3 regions of the Corynebacterium uterequi genome follow, and region 1 is predicted to be linked to each of the others. Evidence: predicted binding sites of a transcription regulator. Region 1 holds the regulator's gene; each other region holds the start of a gene.
What was found. The regulator LexA, encoded in region 1, represses DNA repair genes until DNA is damaged. The targets are predictions, from matches to a motif close to CGAACANNTGTTCG.
Positions count from the first base shown of each region.

Region 2: the regulator LexA is predicted to act here: its motif matches at 3,010-3,023, upstream of CUTER_RS02160 (error-prone DNA polymerase).
Region 3: the regulator LexA is predicted to act here: its motif matches at 2,058-2,071, upstream of CUTER_RS04505 (HNH endonuclease signature motif containing protein).

Region 1 is NZ_CP011546.1:1,358,054-1,362,762, forward strand. Features, by position in the region: gene hrpA (ATP-dependent RNA helicase HrpA) at 1-313, shown strand, start outside; gene nrdR (transcriptional regulator NrdR) at 310-771, opposite strand; gene CUTER_RS11610 (hypothetical protein) at 810-1,004, shown strand; gene lexA (transcriptional repressor LexA) at 1,515-2,207, shown strand; gene CUTER_RS06375 (DeoR/GlpR family DNA-binding transcription regulator) at 2,346-3,137, shown strand; gene CUTER_RS06380 (1-phosphofructokinase family hexose kinase) at 3,259-4,215, shown strand; gene CUTER_RS06385 (HPr family phosphocarrier protein) at 4,311-4,574, shown strand; gene CUTER_RS06390 (uracil-xanthine permease family protein) at 4,608-4,709, opposite strand, start outside.
Region 2 is NZ_CP011546.1:454,065-458,773, reverse strand. Features, by position in the region: gene CUTER_RS02160 (error-prone DNA polymerase) at 1-3,006, opposite strand, end outside; gene CUTER_RS02155 (MetQ/NlpA family ABC transporter substrate-binding protein) at 3,170-4,030, shown strand; gene CUTER_RS02150 (methionine ABC transporter ATP-binding protein) at 4,027-4,709, shown strand, end outside.
Region 3 is NZ_CP011546.1:959,650-964,358, forward strand. Features, by position in the region: gene mnmA (tRNA 2-thiouridine(34) synthase MnmA) at 1-1,063, shown strand, start outside; gene CUTER_RS04500 (uroporphyrinogen decarboxylase/cobalamine-independent methonine synthase family protein) at 1,060-2,004, shown strand; gene CUTER_RS04505 (HNH endonuclease signature motif containing protein) at 2,166-3,296, shown strand; gene CUTER_RS04510 (3'-5' exonuclease) at 3,283-3,954, opposite strand; gene ligA (NAD-dependent DNA ligase LigA) at 3,993-4,709, shown strand, end outside.

The DNA.
Region 1 (4,709 bases):
GGCGATCACCGTGCACGGGATGGACAACCTCAAGCATCTGCCGCGCTACCTCCAGGCGATGAGCATGAGGCTCGACGACATGGGCCTCGACCCTGACCGGGACGCTGACCGCCAGGATGAGATAGACGAGGTGATCGCCTACCTGCGCGCAAAGCTCCGCGCTCTTCCTGCGGATCGGGCTAAGCAGCCAGCGGTCAAAAGGATTCTCTGGGACCTCCAGGAGCTCAGGGTGAGTTTGTTCGCGCAGCGGCTGGGCACGGCCCGCCAGGTGTCAGCCCGACGGGTGCGTAAGGCGATCGACGCGCTGTCCTAGACCTCGTCCCGGTGGTCGTGCCGACGCATGGCACGGATCTCGGCCTCGAAGTCCTTCGCGCTTTCGAAGGACTTGTACACCGATGCGAAGCGGAGATAGGCGACCTCGTCGAGCTTGCGCAGCGGTTCCAGCACCGCCAAGCCGATGTCATTGGCGTGGACAAGCGAGCTGCCCTTGCCACGCACGGTCTCTTCCACCTCCTGCGCGAGCTTTTTCAACGCATCGTCGGAGACGTCCCGCCCCTGGCAAGCTCGGCGGACGCCGCGAATGAGCTTTTCGCGGCTGAAATCCTCAGAGATGCCGTTGCGCTTGACCACCCGGAGGACGGCCTTCTCAATGGTCGTAAACCGACCGCTGCATTCGGTGCACTCCCGACGCCGCCGGATGGACGTTCCGGCGTCGATCACGCGAGAGTCAATCACCCGCGACTGTTGATGGTGGCAAAAGGGGCAATACACGGCGAACGGGTTTCCTTTCCAGCCAGGCTTCTTCGCTTATGAGCGTAGTGTGCGCTGCTGCCTCCGGTGACGAGACGTCGACGGTGTGCTTGGCGGGCGTCTGCGATGGTTGGAGCTGCTTAGGGGCGCGCGGCGGTGACGGTCTGCGCATCCTCAGGAAACTGCAGTACACCGCTGTATCCAAAGCCTGCTACACCGCTGAGGACCATCAAAGCACCGAAAAGGAGGCCTAGAATCATCGTTCGACGTTCCTCGTTGGTCGAGTCATCGGATGCATCAGAGAACGACGATGAACGAACACAGGAACGTACATGAGACCCGCCAAAGGTGGCTGGGCGAAGGGTGCGGACAGACCGAACGCGCCAGCAATGAACACCGCCTACCGGTCCGTCCCACTGCGCCGCTGGAGCCACCTCCTGCCCAGAAGATACTGGATAAACCTGATTAAGCAGATCACCGTCGCGCGACATTGCCATACCACCCTTCTTCCGAGACGGGGCTTTCCGGTTAGCTACACGCAGTATAGGAGGGCCCCGATACCCTGACCGTGAGATTCGGCCAGACGTTCGACCTTCGTTGACATGTTCGAAGCGTAGACCCATGAGGCCAGTTTGTCTACCCCGTGGGTAGAACGTCGAACACACTGGCGGTTTTGTGGTAAACATGACGGTAACGAAAGATGCCACCGTGACGTCCATCGTCAGTCACGTCCGGCTTACACATCCACTCCCGAAGGAGATCCCATGTCCCCCGCCCCTCGCAACAGCCGCCGTAAGCCCGATCCGGCCACCTTGACCGCCCGCCAACGCCGGATCTTGGAGGTGATCCGCGACGCCGTACTACTGCGCGGCTACGCGCCGACCATCCGCGAAATCGGCGACGCGGTGGGGCTGAAGTCCACCTCCTCGGTGGCCTACCAGTTGTCCACCCTGGAAGAGCGGGGCTTCTTGAGGCGAGACCCCAACAAGCCGCGAGCGGTCGATATTCGCCACCTCCACAACACCGACGCTCCGGATCCGGTTTCCCGCCACGCGGATGAGTCCGTCCCCGACGATGCGTCGACCCCGAGCTATATCCCGGTGATCGGCCGGATCGCAGCTGGTAACCCCATCCTCGCTGAACAGAACGTGGAGGGTCACCTGCCGTTGCCCTCCGAACTCGTCGGCGACGGCGACCTGTACATGCTTCGAGTGGTGGGTGAGTCGATGAAGAACGGCGGGATCCTCGACGGAGACTGGGTAGTAGTCCGCTCCCAGCCGGTCGCCGAGGAGGGCGAATACGTCGCCGCGATGATCGACGGGGAAGCCACGGTTAAGGAACTTCACCGAGACCGCAGTGGCACGTGGCTGCTCCCCAAGAATGAGGCCTTCGATGCGATCCCGGGCGACGACGCCGAGATCCTGGGCAAAGTGGTAGCGGTCTTCCGTCGGCTCTAAAGCACCGATTTAACCGGTATCCACCGCGGCCACCACCTTTCACTGGGCCCATTCGGGGGTAATCGGGCACCTTTTCCTCGGTTCACGCGTTGAATCGGTAGTAGTACCAAAAGGCATTCGGACAGTGAATGGAGCCGCATGTACGCAGAAGAGCGACGCCGCCAGATCGCATCCCTTACCGCCGTCGAAGGGCGGGTCAACGTCACGGAGCTCTCCGAGCGCTTCGACGTCACGGCGGAGACCATCCGGCGTGACTTGGCAGCGCTGGACAAAGAAGGCGTCGTCCACCGCGTTCACGGTGGCGCGGTGGCCAGTCAGTCATTCCAGACCACCGAGTTTTCACTCGATACCCGTTCCCGCTCTGCCCAAACAGCGAAGCTCTCTATCGCCCGCGCGGCTTTGAGGTTCCTGCCCAACCCGGGCGGGTCTGTGTTCCTCGACTCCGGTACCACCACCAATGCCATGGCGGAACTGATGGTCGAGTCCGCCACCGGCCCGCAGTATTCGATCGTCACCAACTCGCTGCCCATAGCGCTGTACTTGTCCACCAAGAACGCTCCCGACGTTCAATTGCTCGGTGGAACCGTGCGGGCCATCACCCAGGCCGTGGTGGGCGACCCGGCACTGCGAACCCTGGCGCTTATGCGTGCCGACGTGGCCTTCATCGGCACGAACGCGCTCACCCTGGACCACGGGCTGTCGACTGCGGACCCGCAGGAGGCCTCTGTGAAGTCGGCGATGGTTATCAACGCCCACAAGGTGGTTGTGCTGTGTGACTCGACGAAGCTGGGCAATGACTACCTGGTCAGCTTCGCTCCGACGACAAGTATCGATGCCCTCATTACCGACGCCAACGCCCCGGAATCCTTCCTTGAAGGCCTACGCGAGCGCGAGATCGAGGTCGTAATTGCCTCGTCGAACCTGGATTAGACCAGTCAATTTGGACAATCACACCCACCTTGGCCAGGATTAATGAAGAAACAACTCACGTGACGTGGGCGCCTGCCCACGTTCACCCCGCCCCATTGACCAGGAGCTAGCCTTCGTGATCGTGACGCTGACGCCCAATCCAAGCATCGACGTCACTATGGAACTCACCGCGCCCCTGAGTACGGACACGGTCAACCGGGCACAGTCGCTACGCCAGGCGGCCGGCGGGAAGGGGATCAACGTCTCTCATGTTGCTTATCTTTCCGGCCAGGAGACGTTGGCGCTCTACCCGAGCCAGCACCAGGACCCTTTCGTCTCTCTGATTGAGCAAAGCGGTATTCCTTCCCGACGCGTCGCCGTGAATGCACCGGTACGGATCAACGTCACCATCACCGATGACCGCTCGACCGCGAAGGTGAACAGCCCCGGTACTGCCGTGCCGGCGGATACGTCGGAGATATTGATTTCCGCTTTGCTCGAACACGTCGATGCCGCCAACATTATCGTCGCTGCCGGGTCGCTGCCGCCGGGACTACCTGAGGACTTCTATGGCCGATTGGTCAGCGAGGTTCGGGCCCGCAATGCCGACGTCATTATCGCCGTCGATACTTCCGACGGCCCGCTGCGTGCACTGGGCGATGATCTTTCGGTAGCGGCACCGACGATTATGAAGCCGAACAGCCATGAACTGGGCCAGCTCATCGGCACCAACGGGCGCAACCTCGAAGAATTGGCGCTGGCTGGACACGTTGGCCCCATCGTCGAGGGCGCCGCTCGCCTCGTCGATCAAGGCGTTCACGAGGTGCTGGTCACCCTCGGCCCCGCCGGCGGGGTGTTGGTCACTGATTCCGGAGCCTGGAAGATTACTCCCCCACCAGCCCGGGTCCGCACCACGGTGGGCACCGGGGATGCGTCGCTGGCCGGGTATCTCATCGGCCGTGCAGCGGGGAGAACCTGCCCCGACGCAGCTCGCCAAGCGATCGCCTTTGGCACCGCCACCGCCAGCCTGCTTGGCACGGCGTTTCCCGACAGCTCGGTTATCGACCTTGAGCGTACCGAGGTCGTGCAGCTTGTCTGAGACCAGTAGCGCCGACGGTAGGTGACGTAGACCCCAACCTGCGCTTAGGATGGAGCCAGTTAACAACCTCGAAGTCCGAGAGAGGATCCTTCGCCGTGGCTTCCACCACCGTCACTGTCGGCTCTACCGTCGGTCTGCACGCCCGCCCAGCGGCTCTCATTGCCGAGGCCGCCGCGGGATTCGACGATGTCGTGCTCTTGCACCTTGTCGGTGACGAGGGAGAGGACGACGCCGACGCCTCTTCCACACTCATGATTATGGCGATGGGCGCCCGCTGCGGCGATGAGGTCACGGTCCGCAGCGCCAACCCACTGGCCGTGAAAAAGGTCGCCGCTCTCATCGCAGCGGAGCTTTCTTAAGCCTCCCTCTCCAGCGGCCCAACGGCCGCTGGCCTAGTTGTTCTTCAGCGACACTACGTAGCGCCCCTCACCGAGGTGGCGGTAGCACCACATGAGGATCGGGTAGCCAACGAGGATGCCCACGGACCCCCACGC
Region 2 (4,709 bases), 900 kb from region 1:
CAGGGCCACCGCCTTCTGCCGCTGCCACAACCCCACCGGCACCACGAGGTTGACCAGCCCCGTTTCGTCCTCCAGGCCGAAGAAGGTCACCCCACCGGCGGTCTTCGGCCGCTGCCGGTGCGTGACCACCCCCGCCACCCGGACGCGGGTGCCGTCGGCCACCGACAGCTGATCCGCGGCGCGCAGCACCCCCATCTCGTCCAGCCGGGCGCGCAGCAGCTCCATCGGCTGCCGGTCCACCGTCACCCCGGTGGCCGCGATGTCGGCGCACAACAGCTCCAGCTCGGTCATCCCCGGCAATGACGGCGCCGCGATCGCCGACATCCCCGGCAGCATTCCCTCCTTCTCGGTGGCGGCCACTCCGGCCTGCCACTGCGCCTGCCTGCGGTCCAATCCGAAGCAATCCAAGGCTCCCGCCCGAGCCAACGCCGAAACCTGCGCGACGCTGAGCCCGGCGCGCCGCGACAGGTCCTCCACCGCCGTGTACGGTGCGTGAGCCGCCACCCGCGCCGCCGCCGGCAGCCCCAACCCGTCGACGAGGCCCAACCCCAGCCGAATCCGGCCCTGTTGCACCGAGGCCTGCTCCTCGGAATTGTTCACGCAAACGGGCAACACCTCCACGCCGTGACGGCGAGCGTCCTGGATGAGCGACTGCGGGGAATAGAAACCCATCGGCTGGGCGCGCAGCAGGCCCACGCAGAACTCGGCCGGGTAGTAGCGCTTGAACCACGCGGAGAAATACACCAAGGAGGCGAAGGACTGGGAATGGGATTCGGGGAAACCGTAGGCCGCGAACGCAACGATCTTCGCCCACAGTTTCTCCGCGACCTCGCCGGTGATGCCGTGCGTGGCGCGCAGCCCGTCGAAGAAACGGCGTTGCAACGCCGCCATCTTCGCCGCGGAACGCTTCGAGCCCATGGCGCGCCGAAGCGCATCAGCCTCCCCGCCGCTGAACCCCGCGGCGTCGACTGCCACCTGCATGAGCTGCTCCTGAAACAGCGGTATCCCCAACGTCTTGCCCAGCGACTTCTTAAGCACCGGGTGGTCGAAGGTCACGGGTTCCTCGCCGTTACGCCGCCGTATATAGGGGTGGACAGACCCGCCCTGGATCGGACCTGGGCGCACGAGCGCCACCTCCACGACCAGGTCGAAAAAGACCCGCGGTTTCAGCCGAGGCAGGGTGGCCATCTGCGCACGGGACTCCACCTGGAACACGCCTACCGAATCGGCCCGGCAGAGCATGTCGTAGACCTCGGCGTCGGCGAGGTCCAGCTCCCAGAGGTTGACCTCGCGGCCGTGCTGCTCGCGGACCAGGTCGATCATGTGGTGAAGCGCCTCCAGCATCCCCAGGCCGAGCAGGTCGAATTTCACCAGCCCGGCAGCTGCGGCGTCGTCCTTATCCCACTGGATGACGGAACGGCGTTCCTTGCGCGCCCACTCGGTGGGGACCACGTCGGCAATGGGCCGATCGCAAATGACCATGCCACCGGAGTGAATACCCAGGTGGCGGGGTTGGCCTTCGAGCTGCTCGGCGAGGGCGGTGACGTCGGGCGGGGCCGCGGCGAGCCCTTTCGACCACGCATCCTCCGCCCCCGGCGGGTGTCCGAGTGCGCGGGCGGCGTCGCGGATCGCGCCGCGGCGACGGTAGGTGATGACGTTGGCCACCTGGGCGGCCCGGTGGCGGCCGTAGGTCTCATAAGCGTATTGGATGACCTCCTCGCGGCGGCCGGATTCGATGTCGACGTCGATGTCCGGCGGGCCGTCGCGCTCGGCCGAGAGGAAGCGCTCGAACAGCAGCCCCGCGCTGATCGGTTCCACATTGGTGATCCCGAGGCTGAAGCACACCGCCGAGTTCGCCGCGGAGCCGCGCCCCTGGCACAAGATGTTGGACTGACGACAGAAATCCACCAGGTCATTGACGATGAGGAAGTAGCCGGGGAAGTTGAGCTGCTCGATGACCCGCAGCTCCCGGTCGATCTGGGCGGCAGCGCGCTCGCGCACGTCGGCCGGGCGGGTCCGGTAGCGCTCGATTCCGCGCCGACGCGTCAGTTCCCGCAGCCAGCTCATCTCCGTGTGGCCTTCGGGGACGGGGAAATCGGGCAGCTGCGGGGCCACGAGGTCGAGGTTGAAGGCGCACTCCTCGGCGAGGGCGACGGCGGCGTCGATGAGGTGCTCCCGGCCGGGCAACGCGGCGGCGAGCTGGTCCCCGGAACGCAGCCACGTCGCCCCCATCGGGTGCAGCTCCGGGGCCGCCACGTCCACGCTCTCTCGCCTGGCCAGCGCCGCTTTCGCCGCCGCGAGGCGGGCATCGTTGCGGGTGGCGGCGGTGGGCCGGGCGGTGGCGATCGCCCGCATGTTGTTGAAGCGGTCGAGCAGCCGGTGATGGTCATAGTCCTGTGGGGTCATGCTCACCGCATATTCCACGACGACGTTGTCCTCCCCGACGCAGCCCACGAGCCGGGGGATGTCGTCCGCCCACTCGTGACCGGCAAGGATAAAGCAGTGCCCTTCCATTCGGTCGGCTATGAGTTCGAGCGGCGGATACACGACACGCCCCTTGCGGCCGCCGGCCATGTGTGCGTCGGCCATCAGGTGCGACAGCCGCTGATAGCCGGCCACGTCCTTGGCCAGGCAGGTCAGCACTCGACCCTCGAGGCTGAGTTCGCCGCCGTAGACGGTGGCCAGCCCGGCTGCGGCGGCGGCCTCGGCCGTCTGGACGGCGCCATAAAACCCGTCCCGATCCGCTAGGCACAGCGCCGTTATTCCCAGCTCAGCTGCGCGCTGCACCATCGCCGCGGGAGAGCTCGCCCCCCGCAGGAAGCTGTAGCTGGAGGCGGCGTGCAGCTCGGCGAAGGCCCGGCCACCACCGACGGAGGTGGCAGGCCGCGGCCGAGGACCCGCATCACCTGCCGGCACCGGCACGGGGCCGGGGCGGCCGGAGAGGATTCTCTCCAGCCGCGACCAGCTCAGGCCCGCTCCCCCAGTTACACTCACCTCACTCACCATAATCACACGCCTGTTCGACCGCAAGACGTGTTCCAAGTAGACTAAGCGGTACGCGCGGTGCTATTTTGCCACCAGCCAGAAATAACCCCGCGCCCAGAATTCTTTTTCGCACCTGCGTGGGGCTTGACCGCGACTAGCTGTTTTCAACTCGAAAGGCTCCACCGTGAAGCTGCACCGCGTCCTCGCCGGCACCCTTGCCGTCACCCTGACCGCCACCGGGCTCGTTGCCTGCGGATCGAACGACGATTCCGACACCATCAAGATCGGCACCACCGACGCCAACCTCCGCGAGTGGGACGTGTTCACCGACCTCGCCGAGCAGAACGGCATCGACCTTGAGGTCGTCGCCTTCTCCGATTACAACACCCCCAACCAGGCGTTGGCCCAGGGCGAGATCGACATCAATAAGTTCCAGCACATCCTCTTCCTCTCCGACTACAACGCCGGCTCCGGGGACAACCTCAAGGCCATCGGCGCCACCGAGATCTACCCGCTGGCCCTGTTCTGGAAGGACCACGATTCCCTCGCCGGCATCGAGGGAAAGAAGATCGCCATCCCCAACGACCCGACCAACCAGGGCCGCGCCATCAACGTCCTCGTCCAGGCCGGCCTCGTCACCCTCAAGGAAGACGGCCTCATTAACCCGTCCCCGGCAGACATCGACCAGGCGAAGTCCAAGGTAGAGGTCACGCCCGTCGACGCCGCCCAGACCACCATCGCCTACGGCGAAGGCACCCCGGCCGTCATCAACAACTCCTTCCTGGAGCGCGCCGGCATCGACGCCGGACTCGCCATCTTCCAGGACGACCCGGACACTGAGCAGGCCGAGCCCTACATCAACGTCTTCGCCACCACCGAGGATCGCGCCACCGACCCGACGCTCATCAAGCTCACCGAGCTGTGGAAGGACCCGGCCGTGGCCGAGGCCGTCCTGGAGTCCTCCGGCGGCACCGCCGTCGCCGTCGACCGCACCCCGGAGGAGCTGGCGAAGATCCAGGCTCGCCTTGAGGATGCCGAGAAGTGACCGGCACCCGCATCGAGTTTCGCGGCGTCTCTAAGCACTTCGGCGACGTCCGCGCCGTCGACGACGTCACCCTGACCGTCGAGCCCGGGGAAATCCTCGGCGTCATCGGCTACTCCGGTGCCGGTAAGTCCACGCTCGTGCGCCTTATTAACGGGCTCGACACCGCCACCGGCGGGCAGCTGCTCCTCGACGGCGAGGACGTCGTCGGCAAGTCGGAAAAGCAGCTGCGCACCATCCGCCGGGACATCGGCATGATCTTCCAGCAGTTCAACCTGTTTTCCTCCCGCACCGCGGCCGGCAACATCGAGTACCCGCTCAAGCTCGCCGGCGTGAAGGACCGGAAGGCCCGCGTGGCGGAGCTGCTCGACTTCGTTGGCCTATCCGACCGGGGTAGCAACTACCCCGAGCAGCTCTCCGGCGGCCAAAAGCAGCGCGTCGGCATCGCCCGCGCCCTGGCGACGAACCCGCGCCTGCTGCTGGCCGACGAGGCCACCTCGGCGCTCGACCCGGAAACCACCCACGAGGTGCTGGACCTGCTGCGCAAGGTCAACCGCGAGCTCGGCTTGACCATCGTCGTCATCACCCACGAAATGGACGTCGTCCGCTCCATCGCGGACAAGGTGGCCGTCATGGAGGCCGGACGAGTCGTCGAATACGGCAGCGTCTACGACGTCTTCTC
Region 3 (4,709 bases), 400 kb from region 1:
GAGTGGCGGTGTCGATTCTTCCGTGGCTGCGGCACGTCTGGTCGACGCCGGCCACGACGTCGTTGGCGTTCACCTGGCCTTGAGCCAAGACGCCCAGCAGACCCGGCAGTCGGCCCGGGGGTGCTGCTCTCTGGAAGACTCCGCTGATGCCCGACGGGTATGCGACAAACTCGGGATTCCCTTTTACGTCTGGGACTTCTCCGACCGCTTCCGTGAGGAGGTCATCGGGGACTTCATCGATTCCTACGCCCGCGGCGAGACCCCCAATCCCTGCCTCCGTTGCAACGAGAAGATCAAGTTCGCCGCCTTACTTGACCGAGCCTTGGCGTTGGGATTCGACGCGGTGGCAACCGGGCATTACGCGGTCGTCGACGACGATGGGTATCTCCGCCGCAGCCCTGATCACCTCAAGGACCAGTCCTACGTCCTCGGGGTCCTGGAGGCGCACGAGTTGGCACATTGCCTGTTTCCGGTGGGGGACACGCCGAAGCCGCAGATCAGGCAAGAGGCCCGCGCTCACGGCCTGGCAACGGCGTCGAAGCCAGACTCCTACGACATCTGCTTCATTCCGGATGGGAACACGCAGGCCTTCCTGGGGCGCTCAATCGGGTTGCGGCCAGGGATGATTGTCGATTCTGACGGTACGGAGCTACGTCCGCATGACGGCGCCTTTAACTTCACGATTGGCCAGCGCAAAGGCCTTGATATTAAGGTCCCGGCAGCTGACGGCCGACCCCGCTACGTCACCGGGATCGACGCCGCGACTGGCACCGTTACCGTCGGGCCGCGCGAGGCGCTGCGAGTTCGCAGCATCCGCGCCGACCGCCTCAAGCGGCTCCATCCGGCGATGAGAGGAGCTTTCGACTGCCAGGTGCAGGTCCGCGCCCACGGTTCCGTCGTGGATTGCACGGCGAACATCGACGGTGACACTGTGGTGCTCTCTCTCCATGAGCCTCTCGACGGCGTCGCTCCCGGCCAGGCCGCGGTGCTTTATTTGCCCTGCGATGACGGTGTGGGCGATATCGTTCTCGGCTCCGGTACCATCTGCGAGACCGCCGCGTGAGTCGCGCGTACGGCTTGGGTCCGTGGCCCGGCAACGACGTCCTAGAGGCCGCCGACGTCATCGTCAGCGAGACTGGTGACCTGCCCCACCTACCTCTTATCGGCGGCGATGCGGTCGGACGTACCGGAGCGATGCTGCCGTTAGCGCTGGATCGCTCAACCCGGGCCTGGCAGCTATGCGCGCGGCCGCAGCGAGCCGGGCGCCGGGAAGTGGATCGCCTGCTTCGCGACCTCGACGTGTGTGAGGCCATGTGGGGGACACGCGAGCTGGTCAAGATCCAAGCGGTCGGCCCGTGGACTTTGGTTGCGGCGATGGAGCTTCCGAACGGTCATCGGGTGATCACCGACCCCGGTGCGACGCGTGAGGTGGCTGAGGCGCTCGTGGAGGGAATACGTGAGCTGGCGGCTTCAGTACGACGGCGGTTCCAGGCGGCAACGATGGTTCAGGTGGATGAGCCACTGCTCGCTGAAGTGATGTCCGGGTCCCTGGCAGGGGTGACCCGTTTCGAGACCATCCGATCGGTGCCAGATGCGGCCGAACGACTCCGCGAAGTGGTCGACGGTGTCGGCACCGTCGTCGCGGAGGTGACGCTCGGAGTCCGAAGCTCCGATGCACCCTGGCAGGCGATCATCGATTCCGGCGTGAGCGGCGTTGTGTTCGATTCCTGTGAGGTGCGTGGAACTCAGGTGCTAGATGCAGTGGCGGCGATGCTGTCAGCGGGAGTGCGCCCGTCATTGGCGATGACATCTTCCGATGCGCGGGCTGAAGCGATCCGCTTAGCTCGATTTTTTGACGAGTTGTCGCTGCCTCGTACGTTATTGACCGGGACAGATGTGCACGCCGGCGATGTTCGAAGGCTCGGTGCTGCTCAGGTGGGCCGGCGGTACGCGGCAGCGCGCGAGTGTGCTGCAATCCTGGAGCGCGACGCCGGGGATCTGTGATTTCTATCACAATGGGATGCGAAATCCTGTTCGGGTAGCTATTCTGGGGTTATCGAACAGATAATCGAGGTATCTCAGGGGGAAGTGCCGTGACAGGGCAACTCGACTACGTGCAACGACTACGGGACTATCGGTCCGCACATGATGGGGCATATTTCAGCGTGAATTCCGCCGACCCGGCGGCCGTGCAATACCGTGCCATGAAGGCCGCATCCAACAGCTTCTGGGCGGCGCACATGCCCTCGTTGGAGGACGACATCGAGCTGGTGATAGCGGATCTTCACCGGGTCACCGGATTGACCGCGCGCGCCATCGAAGGAGCGCTGTTCGGGTTCCTCCGGTTGGCCGAAATGCCGTGTCTGAGTCTGGTCCAGGAGGACACACAGGTCTTAGACCGGACCTACGTCGCTGCCATCGACGAATGTCTCTGCCTGGTGACCGATGCGGCAGTGCTCGCCGAGATTGACTATCGCTTAGCCCGCTACCTCACTGCCCGGACTCCCAACCAGGACTTTCCATCGGTGTCGCGCGTGCGTCGTCGCATTCGGGAGATCATCCGTCAGTTGCTGCCCGACGAGTCCGAGAAGGATCCGCCAGACTCTCCCGCTGAGCCCAAGGTGTGGGTGAATCATCAGGATGACGGAACTAGTCTGGTGGAGATCATCCTGCCTACCGACCGTGCAGTGGAGTTCGACGAGCTCCTGCGCACTCGTGCCCGAGCTCTCGGGGGCAGCAAAATCGACGCCTTTCTCGATATCCTCGCTTCCACCACCGTCACCTCGGTCACGCTGAATGTGTATCGCGCCCACGACGTCCCGGACGCACCGGCCTTCATTTTCGGTGCCGGCTGGCTCAACGCCGCTGTGTCGCGCCGTCTAGCGGAGCGGGTCACCAAGGTCCGCGACATGGACGAGGTCGCGGACAAGACCTCCCGGGCTTATCACACGCCCGACGACATCCGCGCTTATGTAACTGGAAGAGATGGGACGTGCCGGATGCCCGGCCACAACCGTCGGGCGGACACCTGTCAGATGGACCACGTGGCTGAGTTCGACGCGGGTGGCCGGACTCGAGCCAGCAACATCGAGTCCCTCTGTCAACGGCATCACAATATGAAGACCGATGGCCGGGTCATGACGGTGATGTTCGAGGACGGCGTCATCCTGTGGCTCTTCGCTGACGGGCGATGGGAGACCACGGAGCCGGAAGGACCGCTCGCTCCGCGGCAACGCCGGTGGGTGAGGACCTTTGGTCAGCGGATGGCCGGCCGACGGGCGCCTAGCTTTGCATAGGCCAGGCCGTAGAGACCCGGGAGGCGTCCTTACCGTGGGACGTAAGGTACTTCCGCATGCTTTCGGCGAGTTCGTAGAATCCAACAGCCTGGAACTCCATGAGTTCGTCCATGCTTAGCTCAGCGAGCTCGGGGTACTCCCGGACCAGCTTCCACGCCACTCGGGCAGCGGCTAGGGCATCGGCCGTGGCTTCGTGAGCGTTGTCGAGGCCAACGCCGTAGTGGCGTGAGACATCGCTCAGCGTCCGGCGGCCTTTGCGGTAGCGATCCTTGATCCGGTCCACGGTGAACGGATCAAAGACCGGTCCCGTGACGGTGAAATCGCCTGTCAACTGCCGCAGCACCGTGAGATCATAAGGAGCGTTGTAGACGACGAGCACAAAACCGGCCTCCCACCCCGTTTGGATGCGCTCCACCGTCTCCGCCAGAACCTCGTCGTGGGGGCGGCCTTCCGCGCGTGCCTTCTCAGTGCTGATGCCGTGGACCGCTGTGGCCTCCGCCGGGATCTCCACACCCGGGTCGGCGAGCATCTCGATCTTCTCGGTGTGGCTCCCGTTGATGGTCACCAGAGCGCTCGTGACGATGCGGGCCTCTTTGGGGTCGGCTGAAGTGGTTTCCAGATCGAAGGAGAGCATGCGCGAGGCATCGAAATTGGTCATGCGAATCAGCGTAGTGCGCCTCGCTACACTGGGGTCGCGTGACTGACATTCGCGCTACGTGGGAACGCCTCGCTGAGGACGTCCGCCGCCACAGAGCGGCCTACTATGCCGGCGAGCCCAGCATCCCGGACGCCGACTTCGACATTCTCTTCCGGCAGCTCATGGACCTGGAAGCCGCCCACCCTGAGCTAGCAGTACCTGACAGCCCCACCCAGCAAGTGGGGGCACCGTCGCCTGAAGAGTCGACTTTCGAAAACGTCGAACACCTCGAACGCATGATGAGCCTCGACAACGTGTTCAGCGCAGAGGAGCTGGCCGACTGGCTCCTGCGCACCCCGGCTGAGGCCTACGTCACCGAGCTTAAGGTAGATGGGGTCTCCATCGATCTGGTCTACCGCGATGGTGAGCTGGTCCGCGCCGCCACGCGGGGCGACGGTCGGGTCGGCGAGGACATTACCGCCAACGCACGGGTCATCACCGACATACCGCACCGGTTGGTGGGGTCACCGCCGCCATTGCTGGAGGTTCGTGGGGAGGTGTACATTCGCCCGGAGGACTTCCCGGGCATCAACGCCCAGCGAGTGGAGTCAGGTAAGCCGGCTTTCGCCAACCCCCGCAATACCGCTGCTGGAGGTCTCCGGCAGAAGTCCACCGCCGATGTCCGAGCCCGAAAACTACACTTTGTTGCGCACGGCCTCGGAGCCCGGGAAGGGTTTGAGGCCACCAGTCAGCACGCCGCCTACGACGCTCTGGCG